Regions from separate parts of the Halomonas kashgarensis genome, predicted to be linked through region 1. Evidence: predicted binding sites of a transcription regulator. Region 1 holds the regulator's gene; the other holds the start of a gene.
What was found. Region 1 encodes FliA, which starts transcription of late flagellar genes. Its sites were predicted from a motif close to CTAAAGTTNNNNNNNNNNCNGCCGATA; they were not measured.

Region 1 (7,638 bases):
TGCCATGAGCGAAAGACTGCTCAAGGAAATGCAGGATATGCGCGAGCTCCTGGCCACGGAAAAGAGCCGCGTTGCCGCTACACCCGCCGGATGCCGTCAGCGCCTGCTGCAGGTCATGCGCGAAGTCGGTTTCAGCCATGAGCTGGCCGACGATATCCTGACCGGTCTGCCCGAAGAGTATGCCCTGCTCGACGAGACCAGCGAACAGCCGCTGGTCTGGCTGCGCCGGCAACTGGCCGACCGTCTGCATGTGCTCGACGCCGAAGCGCCGTTCTTCGACCAGACCGGTATCGTCGCGCTGGTCGGTCCTACCGGAGTGGGCAAGACCACCACCACGGCCAAGCTTGCGGCACGTTTCGTCATGCGCCACGGCACGCGCCCGGTAGCACTGGTGACCACCGACAGTTTCCGTATCGGTGCCCACGAGCAGCTACGTATCTATGCCCGCCTGCTGGATACGCCGATGTACGCTCTCGATGCCGAACAGCCGATCGACGATCTGCTGGGCCGGCTGCAGGGCAAGCAGTGGGTGATCATCGATACCGTCGGCATGAGCCAGCGCGACCAGCGGGTCATCGAGCAGATCGCTCACCTTCAGGGGGGCCGCTCGCGGGTGCGCCTGGTGCTGCTGCTGAATGCCGCCAGCCAGCCGGAGACGCTGGAGGAAGTGGTCATGCGTTACCGCCAGGCCGCCCGTGCCGCCGGCGCCGAACTCGATGACTGCATCATCACCAAGCAGGATGAGGCGGGGCGCCTGGCGCCGGTGCTGGATATCGTCATGCGTCATGGTCTGCGCATCCTGTTCGGATCTCACGGTCAGCGCGTTCCCGAAGATATGGCGGTGGCGGATGCCGAGGGTCTGGTGGAACAGGCATTGACCACACGCACCCCCATGCCCGGCGCGGCGGAGAGTGCCCCCGCTTCTGCGGTCTCCCTGCCGAGCTGGTCGCGGGATGTGCTCGGTCAGGGGCGGCGGCTGTCCGCATTGATGACGGCGCTGCGCAAGCGTGTCGTCGGCTTTTCCGCGCTGGAAGCGCTATGGGACATGGCGGCACTGCCCATGGCGCTTCAGGACGAGCGGTTGTCGCAATTGCTGGAGGGTTACCCGCCGGCGGATAGCATTCTAGGCATGGCCTGGTCGCCCCGACGCAACGAAAGGGGCTGTGACTGGGCGATGCCGGATATCGGTCTGGACGCCGATGGTGCCTGGGTGGCGCTGCCCTGGCTGCAGCATCGCCATCCCGCTGGCTGGCGCGAGCGGCTGGCGCAGGTTTCGCATGACGCCGGGGTTATCGTCCACCTGCTCCCCGGCTTGCCCGCTCCCGCGGCCTGGGTCTGGCTGGAAGAGCAACAGATGACCTGGGTCAGCCTCGTGCGCAGCAGTCAGCGGGTAGAATATGGCGCGCAACGCACCACGCTCGGACCCCTCCTGGAAGAGGCGCCACATTTTTCCCAGGTGTCGGTACGCTTTCGTGGCCAGGTCATGCAGCTGCATGTGGCGCGTGAAGCCGTCCAGGCCCCGGTCGATCCGCGTCGGGCAAGCGCAGGCGAGCGTGAGGACATGCTCGCCTGGCGCGGGGAAATCCGCGATCCCGAAAACGCCAAGGTGGTGGCCCGGCGCTACTGGTTGACGCCGGTGCGCCTGGGCGACGATGCGCTTTCACTATTATTGACGCACTTGCAGAGCGAAGGCTTGGCGGCATTGACCCGCCGCGCCTGGCAACAGCTCAAGGAAGCCGACGGCGGAGAGCTGAGCCCCGAAATCCGCCTGTTGATGGCCTCGGGTCTGGCCGCTGTGGCGGGTCACCTAGACGTTGCCGAGGACGAAGCGGCAGCGGCATTGCGGGCGAACGTGCTCGGCCTGGCGGGTAATCGCCGGCGTCGGCGCGACATCGCCATGCTCGATGGCCTGGCGTATGCCTTCATGGCGCGTGACGCCATTCGCCAATTCGGCTCGGCCGGCCTGGAGGGAATGTCGTGAGCGAGAGCGACCAGGCCGCCGGGTTACGCAAGTGGGCCAACCTGCAGCGCCAGCAGCAGGGCGTGGTGGATGCTCATGACGAGCAGAACATGGCGGATGACCGGGCCGCCTCGGTCGAGCTGCCCGTGGAGGCGCCCGCTACGCCGTCATCCGAGCCGCCCCCGGCTCACACCTCGGTGCGCCAGGCGCCGCGGCTGCCCCTGGTCGTGGTGGGGTTGGCGCAAGCCTCTCCCGCCCAGGTCGCCAAGGTGCGGGCCCGGCTGGGTCAATGGTCAGCGGAGGGACGGCGTTGGGCGGGCGCCCCGGAGGATTGGCAGATTCAGCTGGTTCCGCCTGGTGCCACCAACCTGACCGGCCTGGTACGCGAGCAGTCGCGTTGGGCACTATGGGTGGATAGCGATGCGGAGGCCTTCATGCGCGGTTTCCGTGCGCTGCACGCCATGCACCAGGCCGGCGGGCCTTCGCGATTGCTGGCGTTGCACGAGCCGGGCTTGCCTCGTCGGGGCCTGTTGGATAACTTGCAAGTAGCGGCGAATTACTACTTGGGTATTGAGCTATTGGTACTGGCAAGATGAAACGACTCGTCAGCATGATAAGCTGGATGAAGCAGCGGCAGTGGGTTCTGGTGGTCTCCGTCTGGATGCTCGGCTGGGCGCCGGCCGTGCTGGCCGCCCCGGGTAGCTGGACGGCAACCGCCCCGGGCTTCATGGTGGCCATGAGCGAGCGCACGGCCGATAGCGCTTCCATGACCCCGCCGGCCGGCATGACCGAGCCGGAGTCCCGGATCAGTGGGATCCAGTGGCGCTATCGCCAGCCGGTGGGCAGTCAGGTCAAGGCTTGGTTGTGTCACCCCAGCCGCTGTGTCGCGTTGACCGGCATGCGGGGGATGACCCAGGCACTGCAGGGAGCGACGGCTGAGGCCCCCTTGCAGTTTCGCTTCGCGTTGCCACCGGGACAAAGGCCGGTGAGGGTGCAAGGGCTGCAGGTCATCGTGAATTATCAGTAACGACCGTATCAGCCGCGAGGCACGAGGATGTATACAGCACAAGGCAGGATCAACCAGAGTGAATTGCTGGCGCAATACATGCCGCTGGTCAGACGCCAGGCGCTGTCACTGCAGGTCAGATTGCCATCCTGCATCGAGCTTGATGACCTGATTCAAGCCGGCATGGTGGGGTTGCTAGAGGCCTTGGGACGTTTCGATGCCAGCCAGGGGGCGAGCTTCGCCACCTTTGCCAGCCAGCGGATTCGCGGCGCCATGGTGGATGAATTGCGCACCCGTGACTGGCTGCCACGTAGCGTCAGGCGCTCGGCCAGGGCGATGGATGAAGCCGTGCGGCGTCTCGAACAGGTGCTGGGAAGGCCTCCAGAAGAGCACGAAATAGCCGCCGAGCTGGAGATGCCCCTGGAGGCCTACCGCCAACTCCTCAGCGATACCAATAGCGGGCAGTTGTTGCCCTTTGAAGCGCTGGTGGAAGAAAGCGGAGAGCCGGCGGGAGACATCGCCGCGCACCTGCCCTTCGAAACGCTGCTGGATGGTCAGCAACGCCAGCGCCTGATCGAGGCGATCGAGCAGTTGCCGGAGCGGGAAAAACTGCTGATGGCGTTGTATTACCAGGAAGAGCTCAACCTCAAGGAAGTGGGGGCTGTGCTGGGGGTGACGGAATCGCGTGTCTCCCAGTTGCACAGCCAGGCTATCAGCCGTCTACGCGCGCGCCTTGGCGAGGCCGATTGAAGGCTGTCGTGAAAGCGACTATAACCACGTGCGCTATCGCACCCCTTTCCACTGACTTGTGACCGGCAAGGAGCCGTTGATGAATCCTTCGACGCTGATAGGCATGTTTGCCAGCATAGCGCTACTGGTGAGCGTCCTGTTCTTTACTGCGGAATCACCCGAAAGTTTTCTTAATCTTCCGGGGCTGGCGATCGTGCTCACCGGTACTCTGGCCGCCACTTTCATCAGTTATCCCCTGAGGGAAGTGCTGCATGTGGTGCGCCTGGTAGGCATCGTGTTTCGTCGCGAGAATACCTATGTGCGGGATGACATCAAGGAACTCGTCGACATGTCCCGGTTATGGTTCAAGGGTGACGTGCGGGCGGTGGAAGCGGCTCTGGAAGACACGCGCAATCCCTTTCTGCGCACCGGCATCCAGCTTGTCATTGCCAACACCAAGGAGGACGAGATATTCGATCTGATGCGCTGGCGTATCGCTCGACTGAAGGCCCGCGAACATGCCCAGGCGCAAGTGTTTCGTACCATGGCGACCTATGCGCCCGCCTTCGGCATGATCGGTACCCTGGTCGGTCTGGTGAACATGCTGGAAGTCATGGATGCCGGCGACCTGGAAGTCATCGGTCCGCGCATGGCCGTGGCGCTGCTGACCACTTTCTATGGCATCTTGCTGGCCAACCTGATTTTCAAGCCTATCGCGGTCAAGCTGGAACGGCGTACCGAAGACCGCCTGATTACCATGAACATGGTGATGGAAGGCATTTCGTTGATCACCAAGCGTCGTCTGCCTTCCTTTATCGAGGAAACGCTCAATTCCTTCGTCGCCGACTTTCATGATGAAATTCGCGAGAGAAGGGTTCCCTCGAAACCCGCCACTGGCAAGGGGTAGCGCCGCTCATGCTGGATCATGATACGCGGCAGACACTGGAACCCGTGGCGATGGGCGGTGACGATGAGAGCTGGCTGACCAGTTATCTCGATGTGCTCACCTTGCTGATTACCCTGTTCGTGCTTCTGCTGGCGCTGACACCGCCCGGAAGCGGCGATGCCAGCGAGAACCAGATGGCCTCGTCGTCAGCGGTTCCTTCGGCGTCGCGGATGGCGCAATCGACGGGTATCCAGCCGGCGCATGACGGTATCCAGCCACGTTTTTCCGGCCTCAGCATTCCCGGCGTGAGTGTCGATGCAGGGAGTGAGGGAGTCACCTTGCGTATCGACGATAGTCTGCTGTTTTCCAGCGGCCAGGCCGAACTGACCGGTCAGGGCAGAACGCTGATCCAGAGCCTGGTGGAGGTGCTGGAGTCCTTTGACGGTCAGATTTCCGTGGAGGGCCATACCGACAGCATCCCCATTGCCACGGCACGTTTCCCCTCCAACTGGGAACTCTCCTCGGCACGGGCGATCGCCGTGGTACGCCATCTGGAAAGCGAAGGGGTGAAGATCGAGCGTATGCGTGCCGTGGGTTATGCCGATACCCAGCCGATGCAGAGCAATAATACCAGGGAAGGCCGGGCCGCCAATCGACGGGTGGAGTTGCTGTTGCGCCAGGGAGGACAAAGGTGACGCACCGCTCCGACGCCAAACAGCAACAGAGGCGGTTGCCACCCAGGCAGGCGGCCTTTATCGGCTTGGCAACGGGAGTACTGTTACTGCTTCTGATCGGCTGGGAGATGAATGTCGCCCACGAGGAGGACGAACGGCTTGCCAGGGCGCGCACCGCCACCACGGCGGATATGATGAACGAATGGGTAAGCAGCCTGCTCGCCACATCCGAACACTCCCTGCGCGAGATACTCGGGCTATACCGATTGAACCAGGCGGGCCAAATCGAGCCCTCTGTGTTGGTAGACCTGCTGAAACGACGGCGAGATAGCGTGGACATCTGGGAGGATGTGGCGTTAGTAGATGCCCAAGGCTATGTTTTGGCATCGACCCGGCCCATGGAGGCGAGCCGCTTCGAGCTGGGGAGCAGTGCCTTTCTTGCTCCGTTGGTGCTGGAGTCCTCCTCAGCTGCTAGCCCTGCCGTTTCGACGCTTTACTGGTCAGAAGCTGTCGGTCAGCTACGTGTACTGCATGCACTGCGCATCGAAAGCCCCGAGGAAGGCGTGGAAGGCTTGGTGTTGGCGCGCCTGGACCCAGCTCTTTTCGAAGGGTTGATGGAGCGACTATCGCTAGGGCCGGGTACAAGCCTAGCACTGGTGGATAGCTCTCCCCGAGTCATCGCTCAGCGCGTTTTTGGTATCGATGGCAGTACCGCTGCGGCGCCAGGCGCTCACGTCGCGACGCCGCAACTGTTGGATTTCCTCGGCAGCGACGTCACCCGAGACAGTTGGGTGAGAAAGTCGCCGGTTGACGATAACCGACGCCTGTTCAGTGCGCGCAAGGTAACTGGAACCGATTGGGTGGTGCTGGCCGGTGAGGATACCACGCTCTATCTTGCCGACTGGTGGCGACGTTTCTGGGCGCTGGTGCTGGGCTGGGTGGCAATGGTGTTGATGGGGGCCGTGGCCCTGCGCCATTACCACCACTTGTATGCGGCGGAAAAGGAGCTGCGCCGTCATCGCAATCGACTCGCCACGGAGGTAGAGCAGCGCACGGAAGCACAGCGTGTCAGCGAGCTCGAAGCAGCACAGCTGAAAATCGCCGCCATGGCGTTCGAGACGCACCTGGGCATGTTCATCGCCGATGCCGACAACCGTATCGTGCAGGTGAATTCCACCTTCACCGCCATCACCGGCTACAGTGCCGAAGAAGTGCTGGGGTGCAATCCCAGCGTGCTGAATTCCGGACGTCATGATGCGGCCTTCTATCGCCATCTGTGGCACAGCCTGCAGGAAAACGGCACCTGGCAGGGCGAGGTATGGAACCAGCGCAAGAATGGTGAAATCTACCTCCAGTGGCTGACCATCAGTGTGGTGCGTAACGATAAGGATGAGATCACCCACTATGTCGCCACGCTGAGCGATATCACCCAGCGCAAGGCCGCCGAACAGGAAATCCACCAGTTGGCGTTTTATGATGCCTTGACCGGCCTTCCCAATCGCCGTCTGCTGATCGACCGATTGGAAGCATCGCTCAAGGATACCCGGCGCGACAGCCAGTATACCGCGGTGATGTTCATCGACCTGGACAACTTCAAGACCATCAATGACAGCTTGGGACATTACCTGGGTGATGCGCTGCTGCAAGCGGTAGCGCAGCGCCTGGATGACATTGTCCGCGACAGCGATACCGTCGCCCGGCTGGGGGGCGACGAGTTCGTCGTCATGCTGCATGAGCTGGGCAACGATTCCGAGCATGCCGTTCGCCATGCCGAATCCATCGCCAGCAAGCTGCTCGTCGCCCTGAGTCAGCCCATCCGGGTCCATGAACATACGCTTCAGGTCTCGGGAAGTATCGGTATCACGCTGTTTGGCTTCGGTGAAGTCAGCGTCAGCGATATCCTGCAGCAAGCGGATCTGGCCATGTACCAGGCCAAGGCGTCGGGGCGCAACGCCTTGCGCTTCTTCGATCCCGAGATGCAAGCGGTGGTGGTGGATCGTGCCCGCATGGAAGGCGACTTGCGCCAGGCCCTGCATAATGAGGAATTGCGCCTTTACTATCAGAGCCAGGTCAATGCCGACGGTTGCATCATCGGCGTCGAGGCGCTAGTGCGCTGGGAGCATCCTGCCCGGGGCATGGTCTCGCCAGCCGAATTCATTCCCTTGGCGGAAGAGAATAACCTGATCGGACCGATCGGTACCTGGGTGCTGGAAACCGCGTGTCGCCAACTGGCCCGGTGGGCGCAGTCAAGCACCACCGAGGCCCTGGATATCGCGGTCAATGTCAGCCCCAATCAGTTCCGCCAGGTAGGGTTTGTCGAGGAGGTACAGCAGATTCTGGAGCGTACCGGAGCCGACCCACGACGCTTGAAGCTGGAAGTGAC
Region 2 (7,638 bases), 1.3 Mb from region 1:
AGTTGAGGGTTCTTCACATCTCTAAGGGCAGCAACAAACGCCAAATCAAAACCTGCGCTTCTTTCTTTATACTGCAATGACTCTATATCCACTCCATTATGAATCACAGTAGAAGATGTTTTTACACCTCTTTCTTTCACATATTCCATCATATGATCAGAAACAAATATCAGTTGGTCCAAAAAATTTGCTTTAATATTTTTTGGCCAAGGTGTAAAAGCCTCAAACCCATGTAAACGGCACACCACTTTACAATTTTTATTTATTTTATAACTAGCTTTAGCTATAACCTCGTCACACCACTCAAACCATGTTACATCTGACCAATCCATAAGTTTTTGTAGCCTCTCCATGTCAGGCAACCTGTAATCGAGATGCCAGTACTCTACGCTAAACTTACTTTCAAGGCTTTCAACTATAGGCTTAATAAATGTCTCGCCACGTGAGCATACAAAGAGTATTTTATTTTTTTCTCCATTTTCGTCATAGCTTAAAAAAGGAATAATATCATTTTTGCTTTCATAATGATGTTTTTTTGTTTGCACTCCATTTCCAGCTAATGCATCCAATTCTCCCGTGGTACTTTTAACGTTTACTTCTGAGATATTTTTATGACGAACGTCACTTCTATACCCTTCTTTATCATTTTTTTTATGATAGAAATTTGAAAGCATCCAGTTTATCTTATTTTTATCGCCCCCTTTTTTAATAAAGATAGCATCTGCAGCCAGCAGTTCTACATCCATATACTTTAGATTTTCTAAACGTAAAAACTTAAACCCTTTTTGGCTTGCCCAATGCTGCAGTTCAGCAAGATTAGGCTGGCGCTCATGAGTCGGCTGAAAGGCGACCTTCACCTGAATCAGAAGGGTGTTTTTTAATGTTTGTTCGCCGTTTTCTAACACCTTCATGGCATCGTGTAGGTCATCGAGAACCAGCACATCGACGTTAGGAATACCCTCGATGTCGTCTAGCCTTACTGTACTGATGGGCAACTCTGCCAGTGTTTTTACTTTATCGCGTAGGTATTCTGGCTGCTCCTCTTCTGGCAAAGGCTTAAGCGTGCTGCCTTTTTCAGCCTCTAGCGCGGCGTAAAGCGTGGCGGGCTGGCCATCGCCGAGAACAGCGTGGGGGTAGTGATGCAGTTCCCCGAACGCTTTAAGCTCATCGACTTTTTTATTTAGCAGGCTTGCCGGGTCAAAGCTGATCACCGCTAGGTGGCCACTGGCCATCCAGTTAGGGTAATCGAGGTGTCGTGGGAGCACGGCAGCGTTATCGATAATGGTGACTGGCTCATCAAGCTGCCATTCAAAGCTCTCGCTTTCTTCACCTTCTTCTATTTCTTCGCTACGGGCTTCGGGCAGTTCTAGCGGTTCCTTGTTATCCTCAAACCACAGCTCGCCTTCTTTGTTAAACGTCAGCGCTTCTGGCGATTTGCCTTCGCAGTAGCGCAGCCAAATCGCGCGCAGGGCATTGTTGAAGTGATTGGCAAAACGCGGCGCATCGCATACCGGAGAATAATGCAAAATGGTACGCAAACCAGCACGAATAACCGCAAGGTTGGGCAAGTCGCTTGCGAGTTCCAACACTCGCTGGCGGTACTCCTCCCAGCTAGTGGTCACTAACTCATTCAACCCGGCATTGATCAGGTGTGTTGCACTGTGGCGGCCCGCAAAGGTAGGGCCAGGCAGCGTTACCACTGGCACGCCCATCAGCATGGCTTCGCACGTTGTTAAGCCGCCTGAGTAAGGCCAGGTATCCAAGGCGATATCAATGCGTTGGTACGTCGCGATAAAATCTTTGTGACGAATAGGACCTTCAAGCAACACGCGATATTGTTCGATGCCATGCTGAGACATCTCTTCCCAAATCCATCGGCAAAAATCTTCGCTTTCATACTGAGCGCCGCGTAATAGGAGCCGGCTTTCAGGCAACTCGTGCATTAGCCTAGCCCACTGTTCTAACAACTCGGCGCTGATTTTTGCCGGGTTATTCAAACACCCCAATGTGATGTAGCGATTTTTTAACGCAGGCAAAGAGTTGGTAGCCGGTGAATACGGAGGCGGCATGTAACAGATGTAATCATCCGGCAGGCGGATAAGCTTTTCCGTGTATTGATCATCAACGCCTTCGGGGGTTTCGATATGATCTGAGATCAAGTAATCAATACTCTCCACACCCATGGTATTGACCAAGCCCCCAACCCACTTAACACAAAGCGGCGCTGGACGCATGGAGATAGCTTGTAAGCAGTTTCCATCACCGTGGCCAGATAAGTCGATAAGGATATCAAGTTTGTCGTCTCGTAATTGTTGGGCCACCTCGTATTGCGAAAGGTGACGAATTGGCCGCCAAACTTTACACGCATCCCGTACTTTTTGAGTAATAAAGTCGGTTTGGTCGCGAGTGCTATAGCCATAAAAGTGAATATCCGAACGGCTATGCTGTAAAGCAGCTGAAATCATCTGCCCTACCGGGTGCAGGCGGAACCCTGATGAAATCAAGCCAACGCGTAGTGGCTTGGTTTCATCATTAACATTCGTGGGCGCAGGCATGCGTGGCAATGCAAATTTTTTATCCCACTGTTTAGCAAACGCATGTATCTCTTCTTGTGTGGCATCAGGGTTGTAATGTTTTGAAAAAAAGATATTGGAATATGCCATCACAAAGCCTGGGTCTAATTCCAATGCTTGTTGATAGTACGATTCTGCTTTTTTGTACTGGCCAATGTCTTTGTATAAATTACCCAAATTATTATAGACGGAAGGATGCGGGGGGAACTCTTTCTCTAGCAAGTGGTATACCGACAATGCTTGATTAAAATACTTAGCATTATACAGCAGCACGCCTAAGAGAAGCTTACTTGAAAAAGGCTCAAAACCACCATCGATTGCAGCTTCAACATGTGGTATGGCAAGTTCCTGTTGACCCGCACTGTGTAACATTTCTGCCAGCCGGAATCGTCCCTGTGCGTAGCTAGGATCAAGCGCAACCGCTTTGCTCTGGTATTGTATGGCTTGCTCGTTGTTGCCTTGTTGATAATAGACGGCGGCAAGGCTTGTAAGTGATAGTGGATCTCGGTCATCTAAAGCGACCGCTTTATGCAAGGGCGAGTGCGCTTCTTGTACATCTCCCGCTTGTAGATAACTAGTGCCTAGCGCTTTCCAGGCAAACGCATTTTCAGGGTATTCCCGTGTGAGTTGCTGAGCTAACGCTTGTGCTTGGGTAAATTTTTCATTATCAAGCAGTGTGAGAAAGCGTTTAGCCTGTTCGGGGTGCACACCCAGATTGTCATAAAGCTTGTCATGAGACTTATCTGCCGGCGGCCAGTTGGTTGTAATACGCTTTGCTTGCTGTGTCTTTTTCGCTTTGCTACGTGTTTTTTTCTTCGCCATGGAGCCTCCCTAAGTTCAAATATTTGTTGCGTTACCACTACTTTATCAAGCCCTAGGTCGGCTGATAATAAAAAAAACCCGGGCAAATAGCCCGGGCTCTGTGTTTCGTGCCGTACGCTGGCTGTAGTGTATCGCTTAGCCCAGCAGTGAAAGTACGTTCTGCGGGCTCTGGTTAGCCTGAGCAAGAATGGACGTACCTGCCTGCTCCAGAATCTGCGCTCGCGTCAGGTTAGAAACCTCAACGGCGTAGTCAGCATCTTCAATGCGTGAACGCGCGCCTTGCAGGTTGGTAGAAGTCGTCTCGATGTTATCCAGCGCTGTTTCAAAGCGGTTCTGCATCGCACCTAAGTTACTGCGCTCCTGGTCAACAGCAGCAATCTTGCTATCCAAGATGGCGAGAGCATCGCCCGAGCCCGTACCAGAAGATAAACGTCCATCAAGAACATCGAAGCCTTGCGCAGTTACGCTACGAGCTTCCCCACCCACTGAGGCTACATCGTTGGTACCTGCTGCATCGAACATGTTCCAACCACCAGTCGCGCTGGAAGTACCATCTGCTTTGGCGGCTCCAATTGAAATATCAATACGCTGATTATCGTCTGAGCCAACCTGAACGGAGAAGTTAGTGCCAGTACCACCAACTGAAGTTTTGGTATCGAATACGTCACGACCGTTAAACTCGGTTTGTTGCGTGACACGATCGATCTCTTTCAAACGCTCATTAACTTCTTCTTGAATAGAGTCAATGTCTTGTGCGGTGTTAGTACCGTTTTGCGCTTGAACTGTTAGCTCACGAATACGCTGCAGGTTATCGTTAACCTGATCCAGTGCACCTTCAGCAGTTTGCGCCAGTGAAATTCCGTCATTGGCGTTACGAGACGCTTGGTTCAGGCCCGTGATCGTACTGCTCATGCGGTTGGCAATCGCCTGGCCCGCCGCGTCATCAGAAGCACTGTTGATGCGCAAGCCAGAGCTCAAACGCTCTTGAGCTTGAGCAAGCGAACTCTGAGAGCTTTTGAGGTTATTTTGGGCTACCAGAGCCGTAATGTTGCTATTAATCACTGACATGTGAATTCTCCTTCACGCTTTACATGGCCACTTGACCTGCCCTACGGCATATGTGCCGCTCTATACTGTGTTACGGCCAGACGGCGGCAAACTTTAGGTACTTTTCCAAAAAAAAAGGTAATTTTTCGTAACTTAACTAATTTTCTTCTAAGCAAGTGGTTTTGACGCAGCTAGGCGATGACTTCGAGGCCTGCTTTACTTAAGATAATGAGCAATTAACAAGCAGGATGGGCATCAATGACGATTATCAATACTTGCAAGAGTCCATGATCAGGTGGATGACTACCGTAGCCAGTATGGCGCGCTGCAGCGCCGCTTTGAGGATGCGATTGAAGGGCTGGCAAAGCAGTCTACTGCCACGCAAGCGGCACAGTCACGCATTATGGATGCGGATTACGTCGAAGAAGCTTCGCAACTGGTGAAGGCGCAGTGCTGCAACAGGCAGGCGATGCCATGTTAGCGCGGGCGAACTAATCACCACGGCATGTATTGGTTTTTTTGCACTGGTGGGGCGTAATATTCACCTTCAGGTGCTTGACTATAGCAAGGCGGGGCACGCCTTGCTTTTAGTCAGTCATTTCGCGTACGAAACAATAGTTTAATTACCGCTTGCCATCTGCCCGTTGATCATATTGAGCTGCTGAAATAGGTAGCCGCTCGTTGAGTTCATCTGGGACATCATGCTATCGAGCTGGGAAAACTGCTTTTGATATCGGCTGATGGTGCGCTCAATACTCTGCTCCGTGCGCTCGAAACGCGTATCCAGGCTTGCTACGCGAGCCTCAGACCCGCTCACGGCACGCTGAATCATGCCATTCTCGTCGTCGAGCGCACGTCCTAGTGTGGCTTCCAACCGGCCCGCCATGCCCGCCTTTTCATCGGCGCCGGCAAAGAAATCCGCCAGCGCCTGCGGATTATCGGCCATGACTTCGTTCAGCTTGGCTGTATCCAGCTCCAATCGGCCGTCTGCTTTCAGGGAGATGCCGACCTGCGACATCATCGTCAGCTCGCCACCCAATACGCTATCCGTCAGGTTGCGGCTGAGGCCGGTCTCGATGGTGCGTACGGTTCGATCCCCTACCAGTTCACCGGCGGCTTCTCCTACCCCTTGGGTCATGCGCCCCAGGGTAGAATCGAGCTTGTTATAGATATCGACGAAGCTTTGAACGGCCTCTCGTATCGATTCCTCATCTTTTTCTACGATGAGGCTGCGGGTTTCATTCGCTAGGCCAGGGTCCAGCTGCAGGGTGACGCCCTGAATGGCTCCTTCCACCGTATTGGTGGAACTGGTGATGTCGATACCGTTGATCTTCAGCTTGGCGTCCAGCCCCTTCTGATGAGTACCGGCATCCCCTTTCAGGTTGGCGTCAGTGAAGTTGGCGAAGGACATGCCGGAAATTCCGGCTTCGGCGCCGGTTTCCTTGGAGGACAGTACCAGGCGGTAGCCATTCTCGCTTCCGTCGTTGATGATGGAAGCATTGACGCCAGCATCCGGGTCGGCGTTGATGGCGTCGCGGACACCCTCCAGTGTGAGGCCTGCCTCCAATTCGACCGTTTTGGTCGTCGTTCCTGCTTCGGCATCGCCGAAGGTAAGCTGAAGGCTTGCCGTATCTGTAGTTGTAGTCAGCACGGTATCTAGGCTGCTTACCCCTGTACTGGCCAAGCTGCCGGCACGGGCGGTATTGGTGATGGCAACCTCGTAGCGGCCAGGGTTGGCCTCCGCGCTGGTGGTGGCGGTCATGCCTTCGCCGCCCTGCACATTGGCTTTCAAACCCTGATAGAGCGAGTTGCTATTCAACTTGCCAACAGCATCTTGAAGCTCACTCAGCCCGGATTTGAGGCGCCCGTAGGCCGAAACCTTGGCCTGCTCCTGGGTTTTCTGCTGTGTAATCGGCTGAAGCTTCTGCCGTTCAGCAGAACGCAACTGGTCCAGCAGGCCGCTCAGGTCGAGCCCGGAACCAACGCCGAGTGAAGAAATTGAAGCCATGCCTAGCGTCCTTTTTGCGTAGTTCGTATACCAACATGACACCCGAAGGGTACTGTGACATCCAGGAAGTACTACAAAACTAGTTTATTCTGGTTACTTTAACCTTTCGGCCGGACAAAGACTAACTTGAGGAATTTCTGCCCGGCGGCAGGGGAATGCGGTTCGGCCAGTCGTCGGCGACGAGAAAGATGCGCTGCCAATTCGATTCCGGAGCAAGCGCATGGCTGGAGCTGGCGGCGAAGGGGCAATGCACCATCATCTGCAAGGGCAGGTCGGTTCGAGCAAAGTGCCGGTGCAGCGCCGGGAGCAGCTCTGTTAAAGGACACAGACGGCTAGGATGGGGCGGGGCGAGCCAGTGGGGCTTGTCCAGCAGCGCCCCCTGGGTGGCGGCAGGCAGTTGCGCCATGAATTTGGGCCAGTCGCCCCATCTTACCCAGGTGCCGCGCAGGTGGTGCGGGTTGGCGCCGGTGGGAGCCGGCAGCTCAGCGTGAAAGGGGTAGAACAGCACCCCTGGCATGGCCAGGCGCTGGGTGAGCGCAAGCGGGGCTTCGGCGGAGGCGGTATCCCGCGGGGCGAGCCAGTGGCGCAGGGTGGCATGGGCGGCGGGCGTGGCGGAGAGCGGCAGCTGGCGACGCTGCATGTGGTCGCGTTTGATGGCCAGGCTATCCAGCCCGCCGGGGCCTATCCAGCGGCTTTGACTGTCGGCGGCTCCTGGCCCTTCGGGCAGACCGAGATAGAACTTGATGGCGACTTCCAGATGAACGAGCGCGGGGTCGTGGCAGGTGCGGTAGACCATGTCCAGTTCACCCAAGGTAATGCGCCGCTCGATGATACGAATGTTGCTCGCCAGCAGTCGCGTGCCTGGGGCGTGTTCCAGCAGGTAGTGCCAGAGGCGTTCGTGATAATGCCCCATGCGGGCGCTGACGGCGGTGCCGATGGCCTGTTCGAGATGCGCCGGATGGCGTTCGCGGGCGGCAAGCCAGCGGGCGCGTGTTGCCGATGATTCCAGCCCCAGCTCGGCGAGGGTGGGCCTTCCGGCCCAGAGGGGCGATAGCGCGGGGCTGGCGTTTTCGGGACTGACGATATCCGGCGCTTCGATCAACCACGCCAGATCGCGTACCAGCGGATGGTGGTAGGAATCGCTCTCGCTCATGCCGTTCCGGGGAAGGTGAATCTCATCGAACTCTA

Region 2: the regulator FliA is predicted to act here: its motif matches at 4,534-4,560, upstream of R5M92_RS10395 (flagellin).

What each region holds. Positions count from the first base shown of each region.
Region 1 is NZ_CP137552.1:137,381-145,018, forward strand. It holds gene flhF (flagellar biosynthesis protein FlhF) at 1-1,981, shown strand, start outside; gene R5M92_RS00635 (hypothetical protein) at 1,978-2,556, shown strand; gene R5M92_RS00640 (flagellar protein FlhE) at 2,553-2,987, shown strand; gene R5M92_RS00645 (RNA polymerase sigma factor FliA) at 3,015-3,716, shown strand; gene R5M92_RS00650 (motility protein A) at 3,796-4,602, shown strand; gene R5M92_RS00655 (OmpA/MotB family protein) at 4,611-5,276, shown strand; gene R5M92_RS00660 (EAL domain-containing protein) at 5,273-7,638, shown strand, end outside.
Region 2 is NZ_CP137552.1:2,260,278-2,267,915, reverse strand. It holds gene R5M92_RS10400 (glycosyltransferase) at 1-3,395, opposite strand, end outside; gene R5M92_RS10395 (flagellin) at 3,531-4,463, opposite strand; gene R5M92_RS10390 (flagellin) at 4,738-4,923, shown strand; gene fliD (flagellar filament capping protein FliD) at 5,062-6,450, opposite strand; gene R5M92_RS10380 (DUF1853 family protein) at 6,572-7,603, opposite strand.